Regions from separate parts of the Enterobacter cloacae complex sp. R_G8 genome, predicted to be linked through region 2. Evidence: predicted binding sites of a transcription regulator. Region 2 holds the regulator's gene; each other region holds the start of a gene.
What was found. The regulator PurR, encoded in region 2, represses purine synthesis genes. The targets are predictions, from matches to a motif close to CANGCAAACGTTTGCNTG.

Region 1: the regulator PurR is predicted to act here: its motif matches at 1,995-2,012, upstream of carA (glutamine-hydrolyzing carbamoyl-phosphate synthase small subunit).
Region 3: the regulator PurR is predicted to act here: its motif matches at 1,703-1,720, upstream of purE (5-(carboxyamino)imidazole ribonucleotide mutase).
Region 4: the regulator PurR is predicted to act here: its motif matches at 2,053-2,070, upstream of raiA (ribosome-associated translation inhibitor RaiA).

The regions. Positions count from the first base shown of each region.
Region 1 is NZ_CP102246.1:4,379,852-4,384,021, forward strand. It holds gene carB (carbamoyl-phosphate synthase large subunit) at 1-609, opposite strand, end outside; gene carA (glutamine-hydrolyzing carbamoyl-phosphate synthase small subunit) at 628-1,776, opposite strand; gene dapB (4-hydroxy-tetrahydrodipicolinate reductase) at 2,231-3,052, opposite strand; gene ispH (4-hydroxy-3-methylbut-2-enyl diphosphate reductase) at 3,258-4,170, opposite strand, start outside.
Region 2 is NZ_CP102246.1:3,062,779-3,066,948, reverse strand. It holds gene punC (purine nucleoside transporter PunC) at 1-128, opposite strand, end outside; gene punR (DNA-binding transcriptional activator PunR) at 244-1,155, shown strand; gene purR (HTH-type transcriptional repressor PurR) at 1,173-2,198, opposite strand; gene NQ842_RS14490 (YnhF family membrane protein) at 2,496-2,585, shown strand; gene NQ842_RS14485 (MFS transporter) at 2,749-3,915, shown strand; gene sodB (superoxide dismutase [Fe]) at 3,951-4,170, opposite strand, start outside.
Region 3 is NZ_CP102246.1:3,923,191-3,927,360, reverse strand. It holds gene purK (5-(carboxyamino)imidazole ribonucleotide synthase) at 59-1,126, opposite strand; gene purE (5-(carboxyamino)imidazole ribonucleotide mutase) at 1,123-1,632, opposite strand; gene NQ842_RS18675 (hypothetical protein) at 1,794-1,979, opposite strand; gene NQ842_RS18670 (YdgH/BhsA/McbA-like domain containing protein) at 2,045-2,254, opposite strand; gene lpxH (UDP-2,3-diacylglucosamine diphosphatase) at 2,395-3,117, opposite strand; gene ppiB (peptidylprolyl isomerase B) at 3,121-3,615, opposite strand; gene cysS (cysteine--tRNA ligase) at 3,790-4,170, shown strand, end outside.
Region 4 is NZ_CP102246.1:1,401,169-1,405,338, reverse strand. It holds gene yfiH (purine nucleoside phosphorylase YfiH) at 1-52, opposite strand, end outside; gene rluD (23S rRNA pseudouridine(1911/1915/1917) synthase RluD) at 49-1,029, opposite strand; gene bamD (outer membrane protein assembly factor BamD) at 1,161-1,898, shown strand; gene raiA (ribosome-associated translation inhibitor RaiA) at 2,168-2,509, shown strand; Phe leader region at 2,613-2,738, shown strand; gene pheL (pheA operon leader peptide PheL) at 2,614-2,661, shown strand; gene pheA (bifunctional chorismate mutase/prephenate dehydratase) at 2,769-3,929, shown strand; gene NQ842_RS06735 (SMP-30/gluconolactonase/LRE family protein) at 3,926-4,170, opposite strand, start outside.

The sequences.
Region 1 (4,170 bases), 1.3 Mb from region 2:
CTCTTTGGTTGGGGAGAGATCCAGACCGCGTTCGCAAATCTCTTCGAACTCTTCACGGTTGTAGGCGATACCCCCGCCGGTTCCGCCCATCGTGAAGGACGGACGGATGATGCACGGATAGCCGACTTCAGCCGCCACGGCCAGCGCTTCTTCCATATTGTGTGCAATACCGGAACGCGCGGTGTCGAGGCCAATTTTCTTCATCGCCACGTCAAAGCGACGACGGTCTTCTGCTTTATCAATCGCGTCAGCGGTGGCACCAATCATGGTCACGCCAAACTCTTCCAGCACGCCCTGACGTTCCAGCTCCAGCGCGCAGTTCAGTGCTGTCTGGCCGCCCATGGTCGGCAGAACCGCATCCGGGCGCTCTTTTTCGATAATTTTACGCACCACTTCCCAGTGAATCGGCTCGATGTAGGTTGCATCAGCCATTTCCGGGTCGGTCATGATGGTCGCCGGGTTAGAGTTAACCAGGATAACGCGGTAACCCTCTTCACGCAGGGCTTTACACGCCTGCGCACCGGAGTAGTCGAATTCACAGGCCTGACCGATAACAATCGGGCCAGCGCCAAGGATCAGGATGCTTTTTATGTCTGTACGTTTTGGCATTGTCTTCTCGGCTCCTGATTATTTAGCGGTCTTACGGTATTGCTCGATAAGTTCGATAAAGTGATCGAACAGCGGTGCGGCATCGTGCGGGCCCGGGCTGGCTTCCGGGTGTCCCTGGAAGCTGAACGCTGGCTTATCGGTGCGATGGATACCCTGCAGGGTGCCATCGAACAGGGATTTGTGCGTCACGCGCAGATTAGCCGGCATTGACGCTTCATCTACTGCGAAGCCGTGGTTCTGTGCCGTAATCATCACCGTGTTGTTGTCGATGTCTTTCACCGGGTGGTTACCACCGTGGTGACCGAACTTCATCTTAATGGTGTTCGCCCCACTCGCCAGCGCCAGCAGCTGATGGCCCAGGCAAATACCGAATACCGGAATATCGGTTTCGAGGAAGGACGTGATGGCATTGATAGCGTAATCGCACGGTGCCGGGTCGCCAGGTCCGTTAGAAAGGAAGATGCCATCCGGGTTCATCTTCAGAACCTCTTCAGCGGAAGTTTGCGCAGGTACCACCGTCAGGCGGCAGCCGCGGTCAACCAGCATGCGCAGGATATTGCGCTTGGCACCAAAATCATAGGCCACAACGTGGAATGGCAGCTCGCTCTCTGGCTTCGCTTCCGGCAGGTCGCCTTCCAGCGTCCAGCTCCCCTGCGTCCAGCTATAAGCTTCTGTGGTGGTCACTTCTTTCGCCAGATCCATGCCGTTCAGGCCAGGGAAGGCTTTCGCTTTTTCCAGCGCCAGCGCCGCATCGAGGTTATCCCCTGCGATAATGCAGCCGTTCTGTGCACCCTTCTCGCGCAGCAGACGCGTTAATTTACGGGTATCGATATCGGCAATCGCCACGATGTTATGGCGCTTCAGGTAAGAAGAGAGGTCTTCGGTGTTGCGGAAGTTGCTGGCAATCAGCGGCAGGTCGCGAATGACCAGACCTTGCGCATGAACCTGAGAGGACTCTTCATCAGCAGCATTAGTGCCAACATTGCCGATATGAGGATAAGTAAGAGTAACGATTTGGCGAGAATAGGAAGGATCAGTGAGGATTTCTTGATAACCGGTCATTGAAGTATTGAAAACGACTTCCCCAACCGCCGAACCCGTTGCCCCTATGGCCCGACCGATAAACTGGGTTCCGTCTTCCAGAACCAATAGCGCTGACTTAATCAAAACACCCTCCAGAGAATATTCACTCACTTTATTTGCATATTAATTCACAACCATGTCATAAATCAATGCAAATGTGTTGCCAGCGGATTTTTGGCAAACGGCGGCATTCTGGAGATTTGGTGGGTAAAAGTCAACTTAAAACGGAGATTTTAATTATCCTTTTGCAAGCCTGGCAGCCTGAAAAGATGTTAAGCGGCAAAAAGATCAGGTAAATCACTGCGGAAAACGCTTGCGTGACAACTTTATTAGAATTACCTGTGACGGGGTAATAAAAAGTGGACCAAATGGTCAAAATTTACATACTGGCAACACAAAAAGGAGAGATAACATAAACTTTCTACGACAAAGCTCAAAATATAGAATGAAACTGGAAAAATAAAAGGGCAATAAATTATTGCCCTATGCAATCAAACAATTACGACTGCAATAACCACATCACGATGGGTAATAACTCTTACAAATTGTTAAGATCTAGCACATCTCGCATATCAAAAAGACCGTTATCCTTGCCTTTTAGCCACAAAGCGGAGCGAACAGCGCCATTCGCGAATGTCATGCGGCTGGACGCTTTATGCGTGATCTCAACACGTTCGCCGATATCGGCGAACATCGCGGTATGTTCACCGACGATGTCACCCGCACGAACGGTTGCGAAACCAATCGTCCCCGGGACACGCTCGCCGGTATGACCTTCACGGGTATAAACCGCGCAGTCTTTTAAATCTTTATCCAGTGCATGCGCAATCGCTTCGCCCATTGCCAGCGCCGTGCCGGAGGGTGCATCGACTTTATAGCGGTGGTGAGCTTCGACAATCTCAATGTCGGTATAATCGCCCATCACCTTCGCGGCCTTCTCCAGCAGCTTCAGCATGACGTTTACGCCCACGCTAAAGTTAGCGGCGAAGACAATCGCAATCTCGTTTGACGCATTCTGAATGGCTTGTTTACCGGCTTCATCAAACCCGGTGGTGCCAATGACCATTCCTTTGCCGTGCTGACGGCAAAATGCCAGATGGTTCAGAGTGCCTTCTGGCCGGGTGAAATCAATGAACACATCAAAATCATCTTTGACCGCTTCCAGGCTGCTCTGCACGGTCACACCTGTCTTGCCCGCACCAGCCAGTTCACCGGCATCGGTCCCAAGAAGCGATGAACCGTCACGCTCCAGTGCCGCGCCCAGGGCCACGCCATCCATCTGAAGTGCCGCCTGAATGAGCTGGCGACCCATACGTCCACCCGCGCCCGCAATGGCGACACGGATCTGTGCATCATGCATAGTTATTCTCTTACGTTAAAATGATGTAAACCGTTTTCAGATTAACCAGCCTTTGTCAGGGCTGCCAACTGAAAACACCGATAATTAGAATTTAACGTGAAACAGACTCAAATATCAGTAAAAGACATGATTTTGTCGTCACGATAAAGTTTCAGATAAAAAAAAGGCCAGCACAGGAGGTGCTGGCCTTTCATCAGAAGAAGGATTATTCAACTTCACGGGCGTCGATACGCAGTTCTTTCGGTACTTCGAAGACAATATTCTCTTCGCGTCCTTCCAGCGGTATCGCTTCTCCACCGCCCAGCTCCTGCAGACGAGCAATCACATTCTGCACCAGAATATCCGGTGCGGAAGCGCCCGCCGTCACGCCTACGCAGTTCGCATTCTTGACCCACGCTTCCTGAATGTCCGTCGCGTCGTCGATCAGAAACGCCGCTTTCCCCATCCGCTGAGCCAGTTCGGCCAGACGGTTGGAGTTAGAGGAATTTTTAGAACCCACCACCAGCACCACGTCCGCCTGTTCAGCCAGCGCACGCACCGCTTCCTGACGATTGGTGGTGGCGTAGCAGATATCATCTTTACGCGGCCCGACAATTTTCGGGAAACGCTGGCGCAAAGCGTCGATCACATCAGAGGTATCATCCACGGAAAGCGTGGTCTGCGTCATGAACGACAGACGCGCTTCGTTTTTCACGTTCAGCGTGAGCACATCTTCCGGCGACTCCACCAGGTACATGCCCCCTTCCGGGTTGCTGTACTGCCCCATGGTACCTTCGACCTCCGGATGACCGGCATGACCAATCAGGATCGACTCTTCACCACGACGACTGGCACGCGCCACTTCCATATGTACTTTCGTTACTAACGGGCAAGTGGCGTCAAACACGGTCAGATCGCGACTTTTCGCTTCGTTACGTACCGCCTGGGAGACGCCGTGTGCGGAGAATATCAGGATCGCACCGTCCGGCACTTCGCTGATCTGCTCAATAAAAATGGCACCGCGTTCACGGAGGCTGTCGACCACGTAACGGTTATGCACCACTTCGTGACGCACATAAATCGGCGCGCCGTAAATCTCCAGCGCGTTTTCAACAATGCTGATAGCGCGGTCTACACCG
Region 2 (4,170 bases):
ATGGCCGCAGCAGGGGTTTGTAAATCTGCCTGCATCGCCGCAAACGCGGGCAGGTACATATCGGTGGCCAAAAAGCCCAGCACGCTCAAACCGCCGAGCCAGACTAAAAATCCATTCCTGGGTTGCATTGTTTTATTCTCCTTGAGGAGGCAGGTAGACACTGGCGCAGAGTGTAGGGAGTGCAAAGCGGGTTGTGAAACGCTAATATTTGGCTAGTGCATTCAAATTTTTTGCAGGCAGAAAATGTGGTCAGATTATTCTCTTGAAGTTGTCGATGCTGTCGCACGAAACGGCAGTTTCAGCGGTGCCGCACAGGAGCTACACCGCGTTCCCTCCGCGATAAGCTACACGGTACGTCAGCTCGAAGAGTGGCTGGCTGTGCCGCTGTTTGAACGACGTCATCGCGATGTGGAATTAACGCCGGCAGGGGCGTGGTTTTTGAAAGAAGGGCGTTCTGTTATCAAAAAAATGCAGATCACCCGTGAACAGTGTCAGCAGATCGCCAACGGCTGGCGCGGGCATCTCTCCATTGCCGTGGATAACATCGTCAAACCCGAGCGCACCCGGCAGATGATTGTGGATTTCTATCGTCATTTTTCAGACGTTGAACTTCGCGTCTCGCAGGAGGTGTTCAACGGCGTCTGGGACGCGCTGGCGGACGGCAGGGCAGAGATGGCGATTGGGGCGACCCAGGCGATCCCCGTCGGGGGACGCTATGCGTTTCGTGATATGGGCATGTTGAGCTGGAAATGTGTGGTGGCAAGCGATCATCCCCTGGCTGCCATGGAGGGGCCGCTGAGTGACGACACGCTGCGCAACTGGCCGTCGCTGGTGCTGGAAGATACCTCGCGCTCGTTGCCAAAACGTATTACCTGGCTTCTGGATAATCAGCGGCGGGTGGTGGCGCCGGACTGGGAGTCCTCCGCGACCTGCCTCAGTGCCGGGCTGTGTGTCGCGATGGTGCCCGTGCATTTCGCTAAGCCGAGAATCGATACCGGTGAATGGGTCGAACTGACGCTGGAGAATCCGTTCCCGGATGCAGCCTGCTGCCTGACGTGGCAACAAAATGACGTGTCGCCCGCCATGGCGTGGTTACTGGATTACCTGGGAGACAGCGAAACGCTTAACCGGGAATGGTTACGGGAGCCAGCGTAACTGGCTCCGTACAGTGATTAACGACGGTAGTCGCGGAACGGACCATCCGCAACGGAACGGCGTTCGATAAGACGCGGGTGGACTTCAATCGACTGCGACTCTTCACGTTTGTTGACGATCCTGTCCATCAGCATATTGAAGGCCGTTTCACCCAGGGAGTCTTTCGGCTGGTGAATGGTGGTCAGCGCTGGGGTAAAGAAGCGCGCGTTGCGCACGTTGTCATAGCCGATCACGGAAATATCCTGCGGCACGCGCAGGCCCAGCTCATCGGCCGCACACAGGGCCCCCATCGCCATGATATCCCCGCCGCAGAACACCGCCGTTGGACGATGCGGCTGGGAAACGATCTGCTGCATGGCGCGGTAGCCCGATTCCGGCTCAAAGTCGCCCTGCACGATCCAGTTTTCCGGCACGGTGATCAGCGCTTCTTCCATCGCCTTCATAAATCCGGCCAGACGGCCAGCACCGGTGTTGCGCTCAAGCGGCCCCGGGATCACGCCAATTTCACGGTGACCGCGTTCAATCAGATAGCGGCCCGCCATATAACCGCCTTCAAAGGCGTTATCGATGACGGAGTCGGTAAAGTCGGCGCGCGCTTCGCCCCAGTCCATCACCACCATTGGGATATGACGATACTCTTCCAGCATGGAAAGCACGGACTCCGGATACTCGGAGCACATCACCAGCAGGCCATCCACGCGTTTTTGCGCCATCATCGACAGATAGGCGCGCTGTTTTTCAATGTTGTTCCACGCGTTGCCGAGGATCAGGGTATAGCCTTTCTGGAAGCAGTTTTTCTCAACCGCTTCGATGATTTCGGCAAAATAGGCCGCTTCACTGCTGGTCGCCAGCAAACCAATAGATTTGGTGTGATTAACTTTAAGACTGCGCGCAACGGCACTCGGCGAGTAGTGCAGCTCTTTGATTGCCGCCCAGACGGCGTTGCGCGTCTCTTCCGCCACGAAGCGGGTTTTGTTAATTACATGTGATACGGTTGTAGTGGAAACGTTTGCGCGTTTTGCTACGTCTTTAATTGTTGCCATTAAATGTCACTCCAGACCATATCCTAAACTCCTGAAAACCTTGAAGGTAAACGTTTGCCTTCTCTCACCCTTATCACGCAATCTTGAATTGCGGCACGCCAGGAAAACGACACGGGACGTCAGGAGGGGGTCAATGGCCGGTACGCTAATAAATTTAGCGTGGAATTTTGTCCTATCTTGATGAAAAGGGGAAGAGCTAAAGTGGTTATCCGTTTAAATCCGGGAAGATTTTTGACGTAAATTGTGTAAAAATGAGCAAGCTCACTTTTCGTGGGGGGATTAAAAGGAGAAAAATTGATGAGTTCCGATCTGAAGTTTTCGCTGTTCACCACCATTATTGTGCTGGCGCTGATTGTTGCCGCGGGTCTGACGGCTGCACTGCACTGATTTACGCGGAGGGGGCGTTCGCTCTCTCCCGCTTCCCCTGATTGTTACATCTCCGGCAAAAATCTTTTGCCAATTTGTTAACTTCTCATTTTTTGTGATTAATGTCATGCTTTCGCCTTCTTTGTTCTGTGTCACGACCTGACACGGCATCCGGAGTTGACGCATGAAAATCAATTTTCCCCTGCTGGCCCTGGCGATTGGCGCTTTTGGGATTGGCACTACTGAATTCTCCCCTATGGGGCTCTTACCGGTTATCGCCCGCGGTGTGGACGTCTCTATCCCTGCAGCCGGGATGTTAATCAGCGCCTATGCCATTGGCGTAATGGTTGGTGCTCCGCTGATGACGCTGTTGCTTTCCCACCGCGCTCGCCGTAACGCGCTGATTTTCCTGATGGCTATCTTTACCCTCGGCAATGTGCTCTCCGCCATTTCGCCGGATTACACCACACTGATGCTGTCCCGCATTCTGACCAGCCTTAACCACGGTGCCTTCTTTGGGCTGGGGTCGGTGGTTGCCGCAAGCGTGGTGCCCAAACACAAGCAGGCGAGTGCCGTGGCAACCATGTTTATGGGCCTGACCATCGCCAACATTGGCGGTGTTCCTGCGGCGACCTGGCTGGGAGAGGTCATTGGCTGGCGTATGTCGTTCCTGGCAACCGCCGTACTGGGCGTTGTCGCGATGGTGGCGTTGTTCTTCTCCCTGCCGAAAGGCAGCGCTGGTGAGCGGCCTGAGGTACGTAAAGAGCTGTCGGTACTGATGCGCCCGCAGGTGCTCTCGGCGCTGCTTACTACCGTGCTGGGTGCCGGGGCGATGTTTACCCTTTACACCTATATTTCGCCGGTGCTGCATGACATCACTCACGCGACGCCGATCTTTATCACCGCGATGCTGGTGCTGATTGGCGTGGGCTTCTCGATTGGTAACTATCTGGGCGGGAAATTTGCTGACCGCTCCGTGAGCGGAACGCTGAAGGGTTTTCTGACCCTGCTGATTGTCATCATGGTTGCCATCCCGTGGCTGGCGCGTAATGAAGTTGGCGCGGCCATTGCGATGGTCGTCTGGGGGGCGGCCACCTTTGCCGTGGTTCCGCCGCTGCAGATGCGCGTAATGCGCGTCGCGCATGAGGCGCCGGGCCTCTCCTCGTCAGTGAATATTGGTGCGTTCAATCTGGGCAATGCGCTCGGTGCCGCAGCGGGTGGTGCTGTGATTTCGGGTGGTCTGGGATACAGCTTTGTGCCGGTGATGGGGGCCATTATTGCCGCGCTTGGCCTGCTGCTAGTGATGATGTCGGGTCGTAAACAGCCTGAAGCGGCCTGTGCTGCCGAATAAAAAAACGCAGAAGGGGAAACCCTTCTGCGTCTCTCTTACGCGGCGAAGTTCTTCGCCACAAAGTCCCAGTTAACCAGTGCCCAGAAGTGCTCCAGGTAGTTAGGACGCGCGTTACGGTAATCAATGTAGTACGCGTGTTCCCAGACATCCACGGTCATCAGCGGAGTCGCGCTGGTGGTCAGTGGTGTACCCGCGTTAGACGTGGAGACGATAGCCAGTTTGCCATCGGCCTCTTTTACCAGCCATGTCCAGCCA
Region 3 (4,170 bases), 860 kb from region 2:
TTTACGCGCGTGGGGAGAGGCCGGGGAAGGGGAAGATCAACTCCCCGGCATTTATCGCTTATTTGAGCTTTGACTGCGCCCAGACAATCCCGCTTGCGTATTCCGGCGGCAGGAGAGGGATCATTGCTTCCAGGGTAGCGCTCAGGCGGCCTGCGTCGCTGTCGTTCAGGTTAAGGTGACCCACTTTACGACCCGGACGAACCTCTTTGTCGTACCAGTGCAGATGCACCAGCGGCAGCTTCAGCCAGTCGTAGTTCAGATCGGTACCGATCAGGTTGATCATCACCGACGGGCTGTTGACCACCGGCTGCGGCAGCGGCAGGTCAGTTATGGCGCGCAGGTGCAGCTCAAACTGGCTGATTGATGCGCCGTTTTGGGTCCAGTGACCGCTGTTGTGAACGCGCGGTGCCAGTTCGTTGATCAGCAGACCGGACGGCGTTACAAAACACTCCATCGCCATCACGCCCACATAACCCAGTTCATGCATAATGGCTGAGAGCATCTCTTCCGCCTGGGCCTGCTGTTCAGCATTGGCCTGGGGGAAGGCGACGCTGGTGCGTAAGATCCCGTCCTGATGCAGGTTATGGGTCAGAGGATAAAATACGGTACGCCCGTCGTGGCCGCGAGCGCCAACCAGCGACACTTCACCGCTGAAGTTAATGCCCTGCTCAACGATGCACTCTCCGTAGCACTCTTCCGGCAGTTCGGCTGTTTCGTGCGCGCGCAAACGCCACTGTCCGCGGCCGTCATACCCGCCGACGCGACGCTTTACAATCGCCAGTTCGCCCAGCATTGCGTAGACATCGTTCCACTCGCTTTTATCAGACAGCAACTGCCACGGCGCGGTCGCCAGGCCGAGCTTGTCGAACAGCTGTTTTTGCGTCAGACGGTCAGCAATGATGGGGAACACGTCGCGGTTCACAAAAGCGTTATGGCGCGCCAGTTCACGGGTCAGCGCGGTTTCCGGCCAGCGTTCGATCTCGGCGGTTATCACGCTCTGGTGGAACGGCACGGCTTCGGGTTCGGCATCCAGACCGACCGGCCAGACGGCAATGCCCAGCGGTTCGCCGGCCTGGCGCAGCATGCGGCCTAACTGACCGTTACCGAGAACGCAAACCTGCTTCATGCCGCACCCCGCGGGTCCGGGTTGTCCAGCACCTCGTCGGTCTGGGCTTTACGCCAGTCAGCCAGACGCTGGTGTAAGGCTTTATCGTGCGTCGCCAGAATCTGCGCCGCCAGCAAAGCCGCGTTTGCCGCGCCCGCTTTGCCGATGGCCAGCGTACCCACAGGAATACCACGCGGCATCTGCACGATGGAGTAAAGGCTGTCGACACCGCTCAGTGCGGCGCTCTGCACCGGAACACCCAGTACCGGCACCAGCGTTTTGGCGGCAATCATGCCTGGCAGATGTGCTGCGCCGCCCGCACCGGCAATGATCACCTCGTAACCGTTCTCTTGCGCGCTTTCGGCAAAGCTGAACAGTTTATCCGGCGTGCGGTGTGCGGAAACCACTTCAACGTGGTGAGGAACATTCAGGATTTCAAAGATTTCGGCGGCGAACTGCATGGTAGCCCAGTCGCTTTTGGACCCCATCACGATGGCGACACGCGCCGGATTATTGCGGGAAGACATGCGTCTTAAAACTCCTGTGGTGCGAAACACACTGCTTTCGAGGGCACAGAGAATAGCATGTAATACGGGCAAGGAAAACGGTTGCGCGGTTAAAAACTGAGCCGTTGTGGCACCCTGAGGATAACAAAACAGACCGCGTTCAGGCGGTCTGTTTTGAGAGGTTACTGAAGATCCCCTGCGGTCAGGTTCTCTTTGTCGAACGCGTGGCTGACATCAATATGATTCACCAGGCTGGTGTCGATATTCGAGCCTGCTTCCGGTGTGGAGAAGCCTTTCTCCGCCGCCATCGCGCCAGTGGACAGTCCGGCCGCCAGCAGCAGGGCACTTACGATGCTGATTTTTTTCATTCTCTTTCCTTCCTCATCGTCTTGTCGCTGTCGCAGATGGACTGGCGGCACGGCAATCAGTGGTCTTATTTAGTCAGTTCTGCGGTCATGTGCACGCGGTTGTTGAACTGTGCGCTGGTGATTTTGTAAGACGCGCCCTGTTCAGCAGCCTGAGCGGCAATTTTCGCTTCTGCACGGTCAAGGGTAGAGGCTGTCGCGCTGACGCTTTGTGCGAAAGAACCGAAAGAGATCAGAGACAGAGCGGCAACTGCAACGAAAGTTTTGATAGATTTCATGGTCGTATTCCTTAAGTGTTTTGTTTGGGATAGGGCGTGTTGCCCTGATGTGATAAATGATAGGCCGACCACGGGCTGATTAAAATCGAAACAATTTGCCGATATCGTTCAAAAAAATAGAATGAATTTTGCGGGAGAGATTAAAACGGAAAAGCGATCAGTTCCACGCCTTCAGGCGTGACTTTAACCATCGATCCTTCGCTGTGCCAGGCACCCAGTACCACACGGTGAGCCGGTTCGCCGTTGGCGACCAACGTATGCACGTCGGGACGGTGGGTATGACCGTGGATCAACCACTGGACGTGGTGTTTCTCCATCACGTTCACCACCGCCTGCGTGTTGACGTCCATGATGGTCATCGACTTGCTGCTGTTGGCGGCTTTACTGCCCGCGCGCATTCTGGCGGCGATACGGTTACGGATAAACAGCGGCAGGGCAAGGAATACCTTTTGGATCCATGGGGTGTGGACCTTCGCGCGAAACGCCTGATAGCCGGTATCGTCAGTACAGAGCGTGTCACCGTGCATGATCAGGACTTTTCGACCATAGAGGTCAAGCACCTGTTCTTCTGGCAGCAGCGTCATGCCGCTTTCGCGGGCGTAGCGAGGACCGACCAGAAAATCGCGGTTGCCGTGAATGAAGTAGCAGGGAACGCCGGAGGTGACCAGCGCGTGAATGGCGGCAGCCATTTCACGATGCAGAGGGTTCGGGTCGTCGTCGCCGATCCAGGCTTCAAACAGGTCGCCAAGGATGTAAAGCGCGTCGGCGCTTCTGGCTTCACCCGCTAAAAAACGCAGAAAACCGGCGGTGATCGCCGGTTCTTCTGTTTGCAGGTGCAAATCTGCAATAAAGAGTGTCGCCACGAATTACTCGCTGACGGTCACGCTGGTAATCACAACGTCTTCTTTTGGAACGTCCTGATGCATGCCGCTGCGGCCGGTGGAAACGGCTTTGATCTTGTCGACCACGTCCATACCTTCAACCACTTCTGCGAATACGCAGTAGCCCCAACCCTGCAGGCTTTCGCCGGAGAAGTTCAGGAAGTCGTTGTCAGCCACGTTGATGAAGAACTGCGCGGTGGCAGAGTGAGGTGCCTGAGTACGCGCCATCGCCAGCGTGCCACGGGTGTTTTTCAGACCGTTGTTGGCTTCGTTTTTGATCGCTTCTTTGGTTTCTTTCTGGCGCATGCCAGGTTCAAAACCGCCGCCCTGGATCATAAAACCGTTGATCACACGGTGGAAGATGGTGTTGTTGTAGAAACCTTCGCGGCAGTAGTCCAGGAAGTTTTTAACTGTTTCAGGCGCTTTGTCATCAAAGGTTTTGATTACGATATCGCCATGATTAGTGTGGAAAGTAACCATTTTTGCATCCTGTTCCGTTATTGTGGTACGTCGACCCGCGTTCGGGTCATATATAGGGGCCTGTTATAGCATAACCACAGGATGCGATCACCTTGCATTGTGTGCTGCTTCGGGTTTGAATTACGGGTAGAATACCCGGTTTTCGTCCACACACGTGTTTACATGGAATCTTCGATGTTAAAAATCTTTAATACAATGACGCGCCAGAAAGAGGAATTTAAACCTATCCATGCCGGGGAAGTCGGCATGTACGTGTGTGGTATTACGGTTTACGATCTCTGTCATATCGGCCATGGCCGTACCTTTGTCGCGTTCGACGTGGTGTCTCGTTACCTGCGTTTCCTCGGGTATAACCTGAAGTACGTGCGCAACATCACCGATATTGACGACAAAATCATCAAGCGCGCTAATGAAAATGGCGAAAGCTTTGTCGCGCTGGTGGATCGTATGATCGTTGAGATGCACAAAGATTTCGACGCGTTAAACATTTTGCGCCCGGACAGCGAGCCGCGTGCAACCCACCATATTCATGAAATTATCGACATCACTGAAAAG
Region 4 (4,170 bases), 1.7 Mb from region 2:
AGGCAGCCACGCCTTCAGGCAGTGGCCACTCCGGAACAATCAGTTTGGTCATAACCAGTCCACTTGATCTTTGTGTTCTTCAAAATCCGCGCGCATGGCGTCAATAAGCTCCACCATATCCTGCGGGATCGGCGCATGCCATTCCATTTGAATACCCGAGATAGGGTGATAAAGACGCAGCATCGTGGCGTGCAGCGCCTGACGATCAAACTTGCGCAGTACGCTGATGAACGCATCCGATGCCCCTTTTGGCGGACGCGGACGACCACCGTACACCTGATCCCCCACCAGTGGATGAGTAATGTGCGCCATGTGAACGCGGATCTGGTGAGTACGGCCGGTTTCCAGACGCAGACGCAGACGCGTATGAATGCGGAAATGTTCCATAATGCGATAGTGCGTCACCGCCGGTTTACCCATCGGATGCACCGACATATGGGTACGTTTGGTGGGATGACGGCTGATCGGCTCTTCCACCGTACCGCCGGCGGTCATGTGGCCAATGGCCACGGCTTCATATTCGCGGGTGATCTCACGCAGCTGCAGAGACTCTACCAGACGAGTCTGAGCAGGCACGGTCTTTGCCACCACCATCAGACCGGTGGTGTCTTTATCCAGACGATGCACGATACCGGCGCGCGGTACATCAGCGATCGGCGGGTAATAATGCAGAAGTGCGTTAAGTACCGTACCGTCAGGATTCCCCGCCCCCGGATGAACAACCAGGTCGCGCGGCTTGTTGATCACCAGAATGTCATCATCTTCGTAGACGATGTCCAGTGGGATATCCTGCGGCTCGAAGCGCATTTCCTCTTCGATTTCAGCATTGATGGCGACAGCTTCCCCACCTAACACTTTCTCTTTTGGTTTGTCCCAGATCTTGCCGTTTACCAGCACGCGCTGGTCAAGGATCCATTCTTTTATGCGTGAACGCGAATAATCAGGGAACAATTCGGCCAAAGCCTGATCTAAGCGTTGACCGAGCTGATTTTCGGAGACTGTTGCGGTGAGTTCTACTCGTTGTGCCATAAACTGCTTCTTCGTTTAACGTTGGGTTTTACGGCTTTGCCGTTTAATATAGTGTGCTATTGTAGCTGGTCTTAATCGGGAGCAGGAACAGAGTTTCTCCCGGACAAACATTTGAGGAAAGTCAAAACGTCATGACGCGCATGAAATATCTGGTGGCAGCGGCCACGTTGAGCCTGGCTTTGGTGGGCTGCTCCGGTTCAAATGAACAGGTCCCTGACAATCCGCCGAATGAAATCTATGCGACTGCACAACAAAAGTTGCAGGACGGTAACTGGAAACAGGCGATAACGCAACTGGAAGCGTTGGATAATCGCTATCCATTTGGTCCGTATTCGCAGCAGGTACAGTTAGATCTCATCTACGCATACTATAAAAATGCCGATCTGCCGCTGGCTCAGGCAACCATCGATCGTTTCATGCGTCTGAACCCGACTCATCCTAACATCGACTATGTAATGTACATGCGCGGCCTGACCAACATGGCGCTGGATGACAGTGCCCTGCAGGGCTTCTTCGGTGTGGATCGCTCCGACCGTGACCCGCAGCATGCGCGCGATGCGTTCAACGACTTTTCCAAACTGGTGCGCGGCTATCCGAACAGTCAGTACGTGACCGATGCCACCAAACGTCTGGTGTTCCTGAAAGATCGTCTGGCGAAATACGAATACTCGGTTGCTGAATACTACACCCGCCGTGGCGCATGGGTAGCCGTGGTTAACCGTGTAGAAGGGATGCTGCGTGATTATCCGGATACGCAGGCGACGCGCGACGGCCTGAAGCTGATGGAGAATGCTTACCGTCAGATGCAGATGACCGCACAGGCTGATAAGGTGGCGAAAATCATCGCCGCCAACAGCAGCAACATCTGATAGTGACGTCAATGCAAAACGGCAGCCCGCGGGCTGCCGTTTTTTTATTCATTTCAGAGACAAGCTGAAGCGGTTTAGCTTCAACACATCCTATCAACTATGACCGCAATTTTTGCCTTCGACAAGGTAAATCTCGCCTCTTCCTGCCCTGCCTCACAAAAAAGATTCCCTGACAAAAACCGACAAAATAACGTGATCTAAATCACACATTTTGACATTAGGACAGGTATGCTGGAATCACCAAGACGGAAAGACAAGAGGTAAAATTTATGACAATGAACATTACCAGCAAACAAATGGAAATTACCCCGGCAATTCGCCAGCACGTCGCAGACCGTCTCGCCAAACTGGATAAATGGCAAACACACTTGATTAATCCACATATCATCCTGTCTAAGGAGCCGCAGGGTTTCATCGCTGACGCAACTATCAATACTCCAAACGGCCATCTGGTCGCCAGCGCAAAACACGAGGATATGTACACCGCTATTAACGATTTGATCAACAAGCTGGAACGGCAGCTCAATAAAGTGCAGCACAAAGGTGAAGCCCGTCGCGCCACGACCTCGGTGAAAGACGCCAGCTTCGCGGAAGAAGTTGAAGAAGAGTAATCCTTTAAATTGAGTTTACCGCCAACGCGCCTTCGGGCGCGTTTTTTATTGACAGGGTGAAAACAGTACAGGTACTTTAAGGTTATCAACCACAGGATGATTTCATGAAACTGACGCCGTTCTTCTTCGCATTCTTTTTTACCTTCCCCTGAACGGGAGGCGTTTCGTCGTGTGATAAAGAATGCGAAGACGAACAACAAGGCCTCCCACTCCGGGAGGCCTTTTTTATTGATAACGATAAAACGAGACAGACAACACTATGACACCGGAAAACCCGTTACTGGATTTGCGAGTAAAAATCAGCGCACTGGATGAAAAATTACTGGCGCTTCTGGCAGAACGCCGCGCGCTCGCCATCGAAGTGGGTAAAGCCAAACTGGACTCGCATCGTCCGGTACGTGATATTGACCGCGAACGCGATCTGCTGGAACGTCTGATTCAACTCGGTAAAGCACATCACCTTGATGCTCATTACATCACCCGTTTGTTCCAGCTCATCATCGAAGATTCCGTTCTGACCCAGCAAGCGCTTTTGCAGCAGCATCTGAATAAAACCAACCCGCACTCTGCCCGCATCGCGTTTCTTGGCCCTAAAGGCTCTTATTCCCATCTGGCTGCCCGCCAGTACGCTGCACGCCATTTTGAAGAGTTCATTGAAAGCGGCTGTGCGAAGTTCGCCGATATTTTCAATCAGGTGGAAACCGGTCAGGCAGATTACGCCGTCGTACCGATTGAAAACACCAGCTCCGGTGCCATTAACGACGTCTACGATTTGCTGCAACACACCAGCCTGTCGCTGGTGGGTGAGCTGACGATCCCTATCGATCACTGCGTGCTGGTCTCTGGCTCTACCGATTTGAGCACCATCGAGACGGTCTACAGCCATCCGCAGCCATTCCAGCAGTGCAGCCAGTTCCTGAATCACTACCCGAACTGGAAAATTGAGTACACCGAAAGCACCTCAGCGGCGATGGAAAAAGTCGCCCAGGCGAACTCCCCTACTGTCGCGGCGCTGGGCAGCGAAGCGGGCGGTGCGCTGTATGGTCTTCAGGTTCTGGAACGCAATCTGGCAAACCAGACGCAAAACATCACCCGCTTCATCGTACTGGCGCGTAAAGCCATCAATGTCTCTGATCAGGTGCCAGCCAAAACCACCCTGTTGATGGCAACCGGGCAGCAGGCAGGGGCGCTGGTTGAAGCGCTACTGGTACTGCGTAACCACAATCTGATCATGACCCGCCTTGAATCACGCCCGATTCACGGCAATCCGTGGGAAGAGATGTTCTATCTCGACATTCAGGCCAACCTGGAATCGCCATCCATGCAGAAAGCCCTGCGTGAACTGGGTGAAATCACCCGTTCAATGAAAGTGCTGGGCTGTTATCCGAGCGAAAACGTGGTTCCTGTCGACCCGGCCTAACGTTCGATAAAGCGGCTTTTCTTCATCCCTGCCACATTCACCGGCAGGGTGAAGATAGCGCCGGAGAGCGGATACTTCGCCACCTCCTCCGCATCCATATTTTCCCGCGTGGTGGTAATAAACAGTGTTTTCATATCATCGCCGCCAAAACAGACCATCGTCGGGCAACGTACCGGCATGCGGTACTCTTCCAGTTGCTCCCCTTGCGGAGAAAAACGCGCAATACGCCAGCCGTCAAACA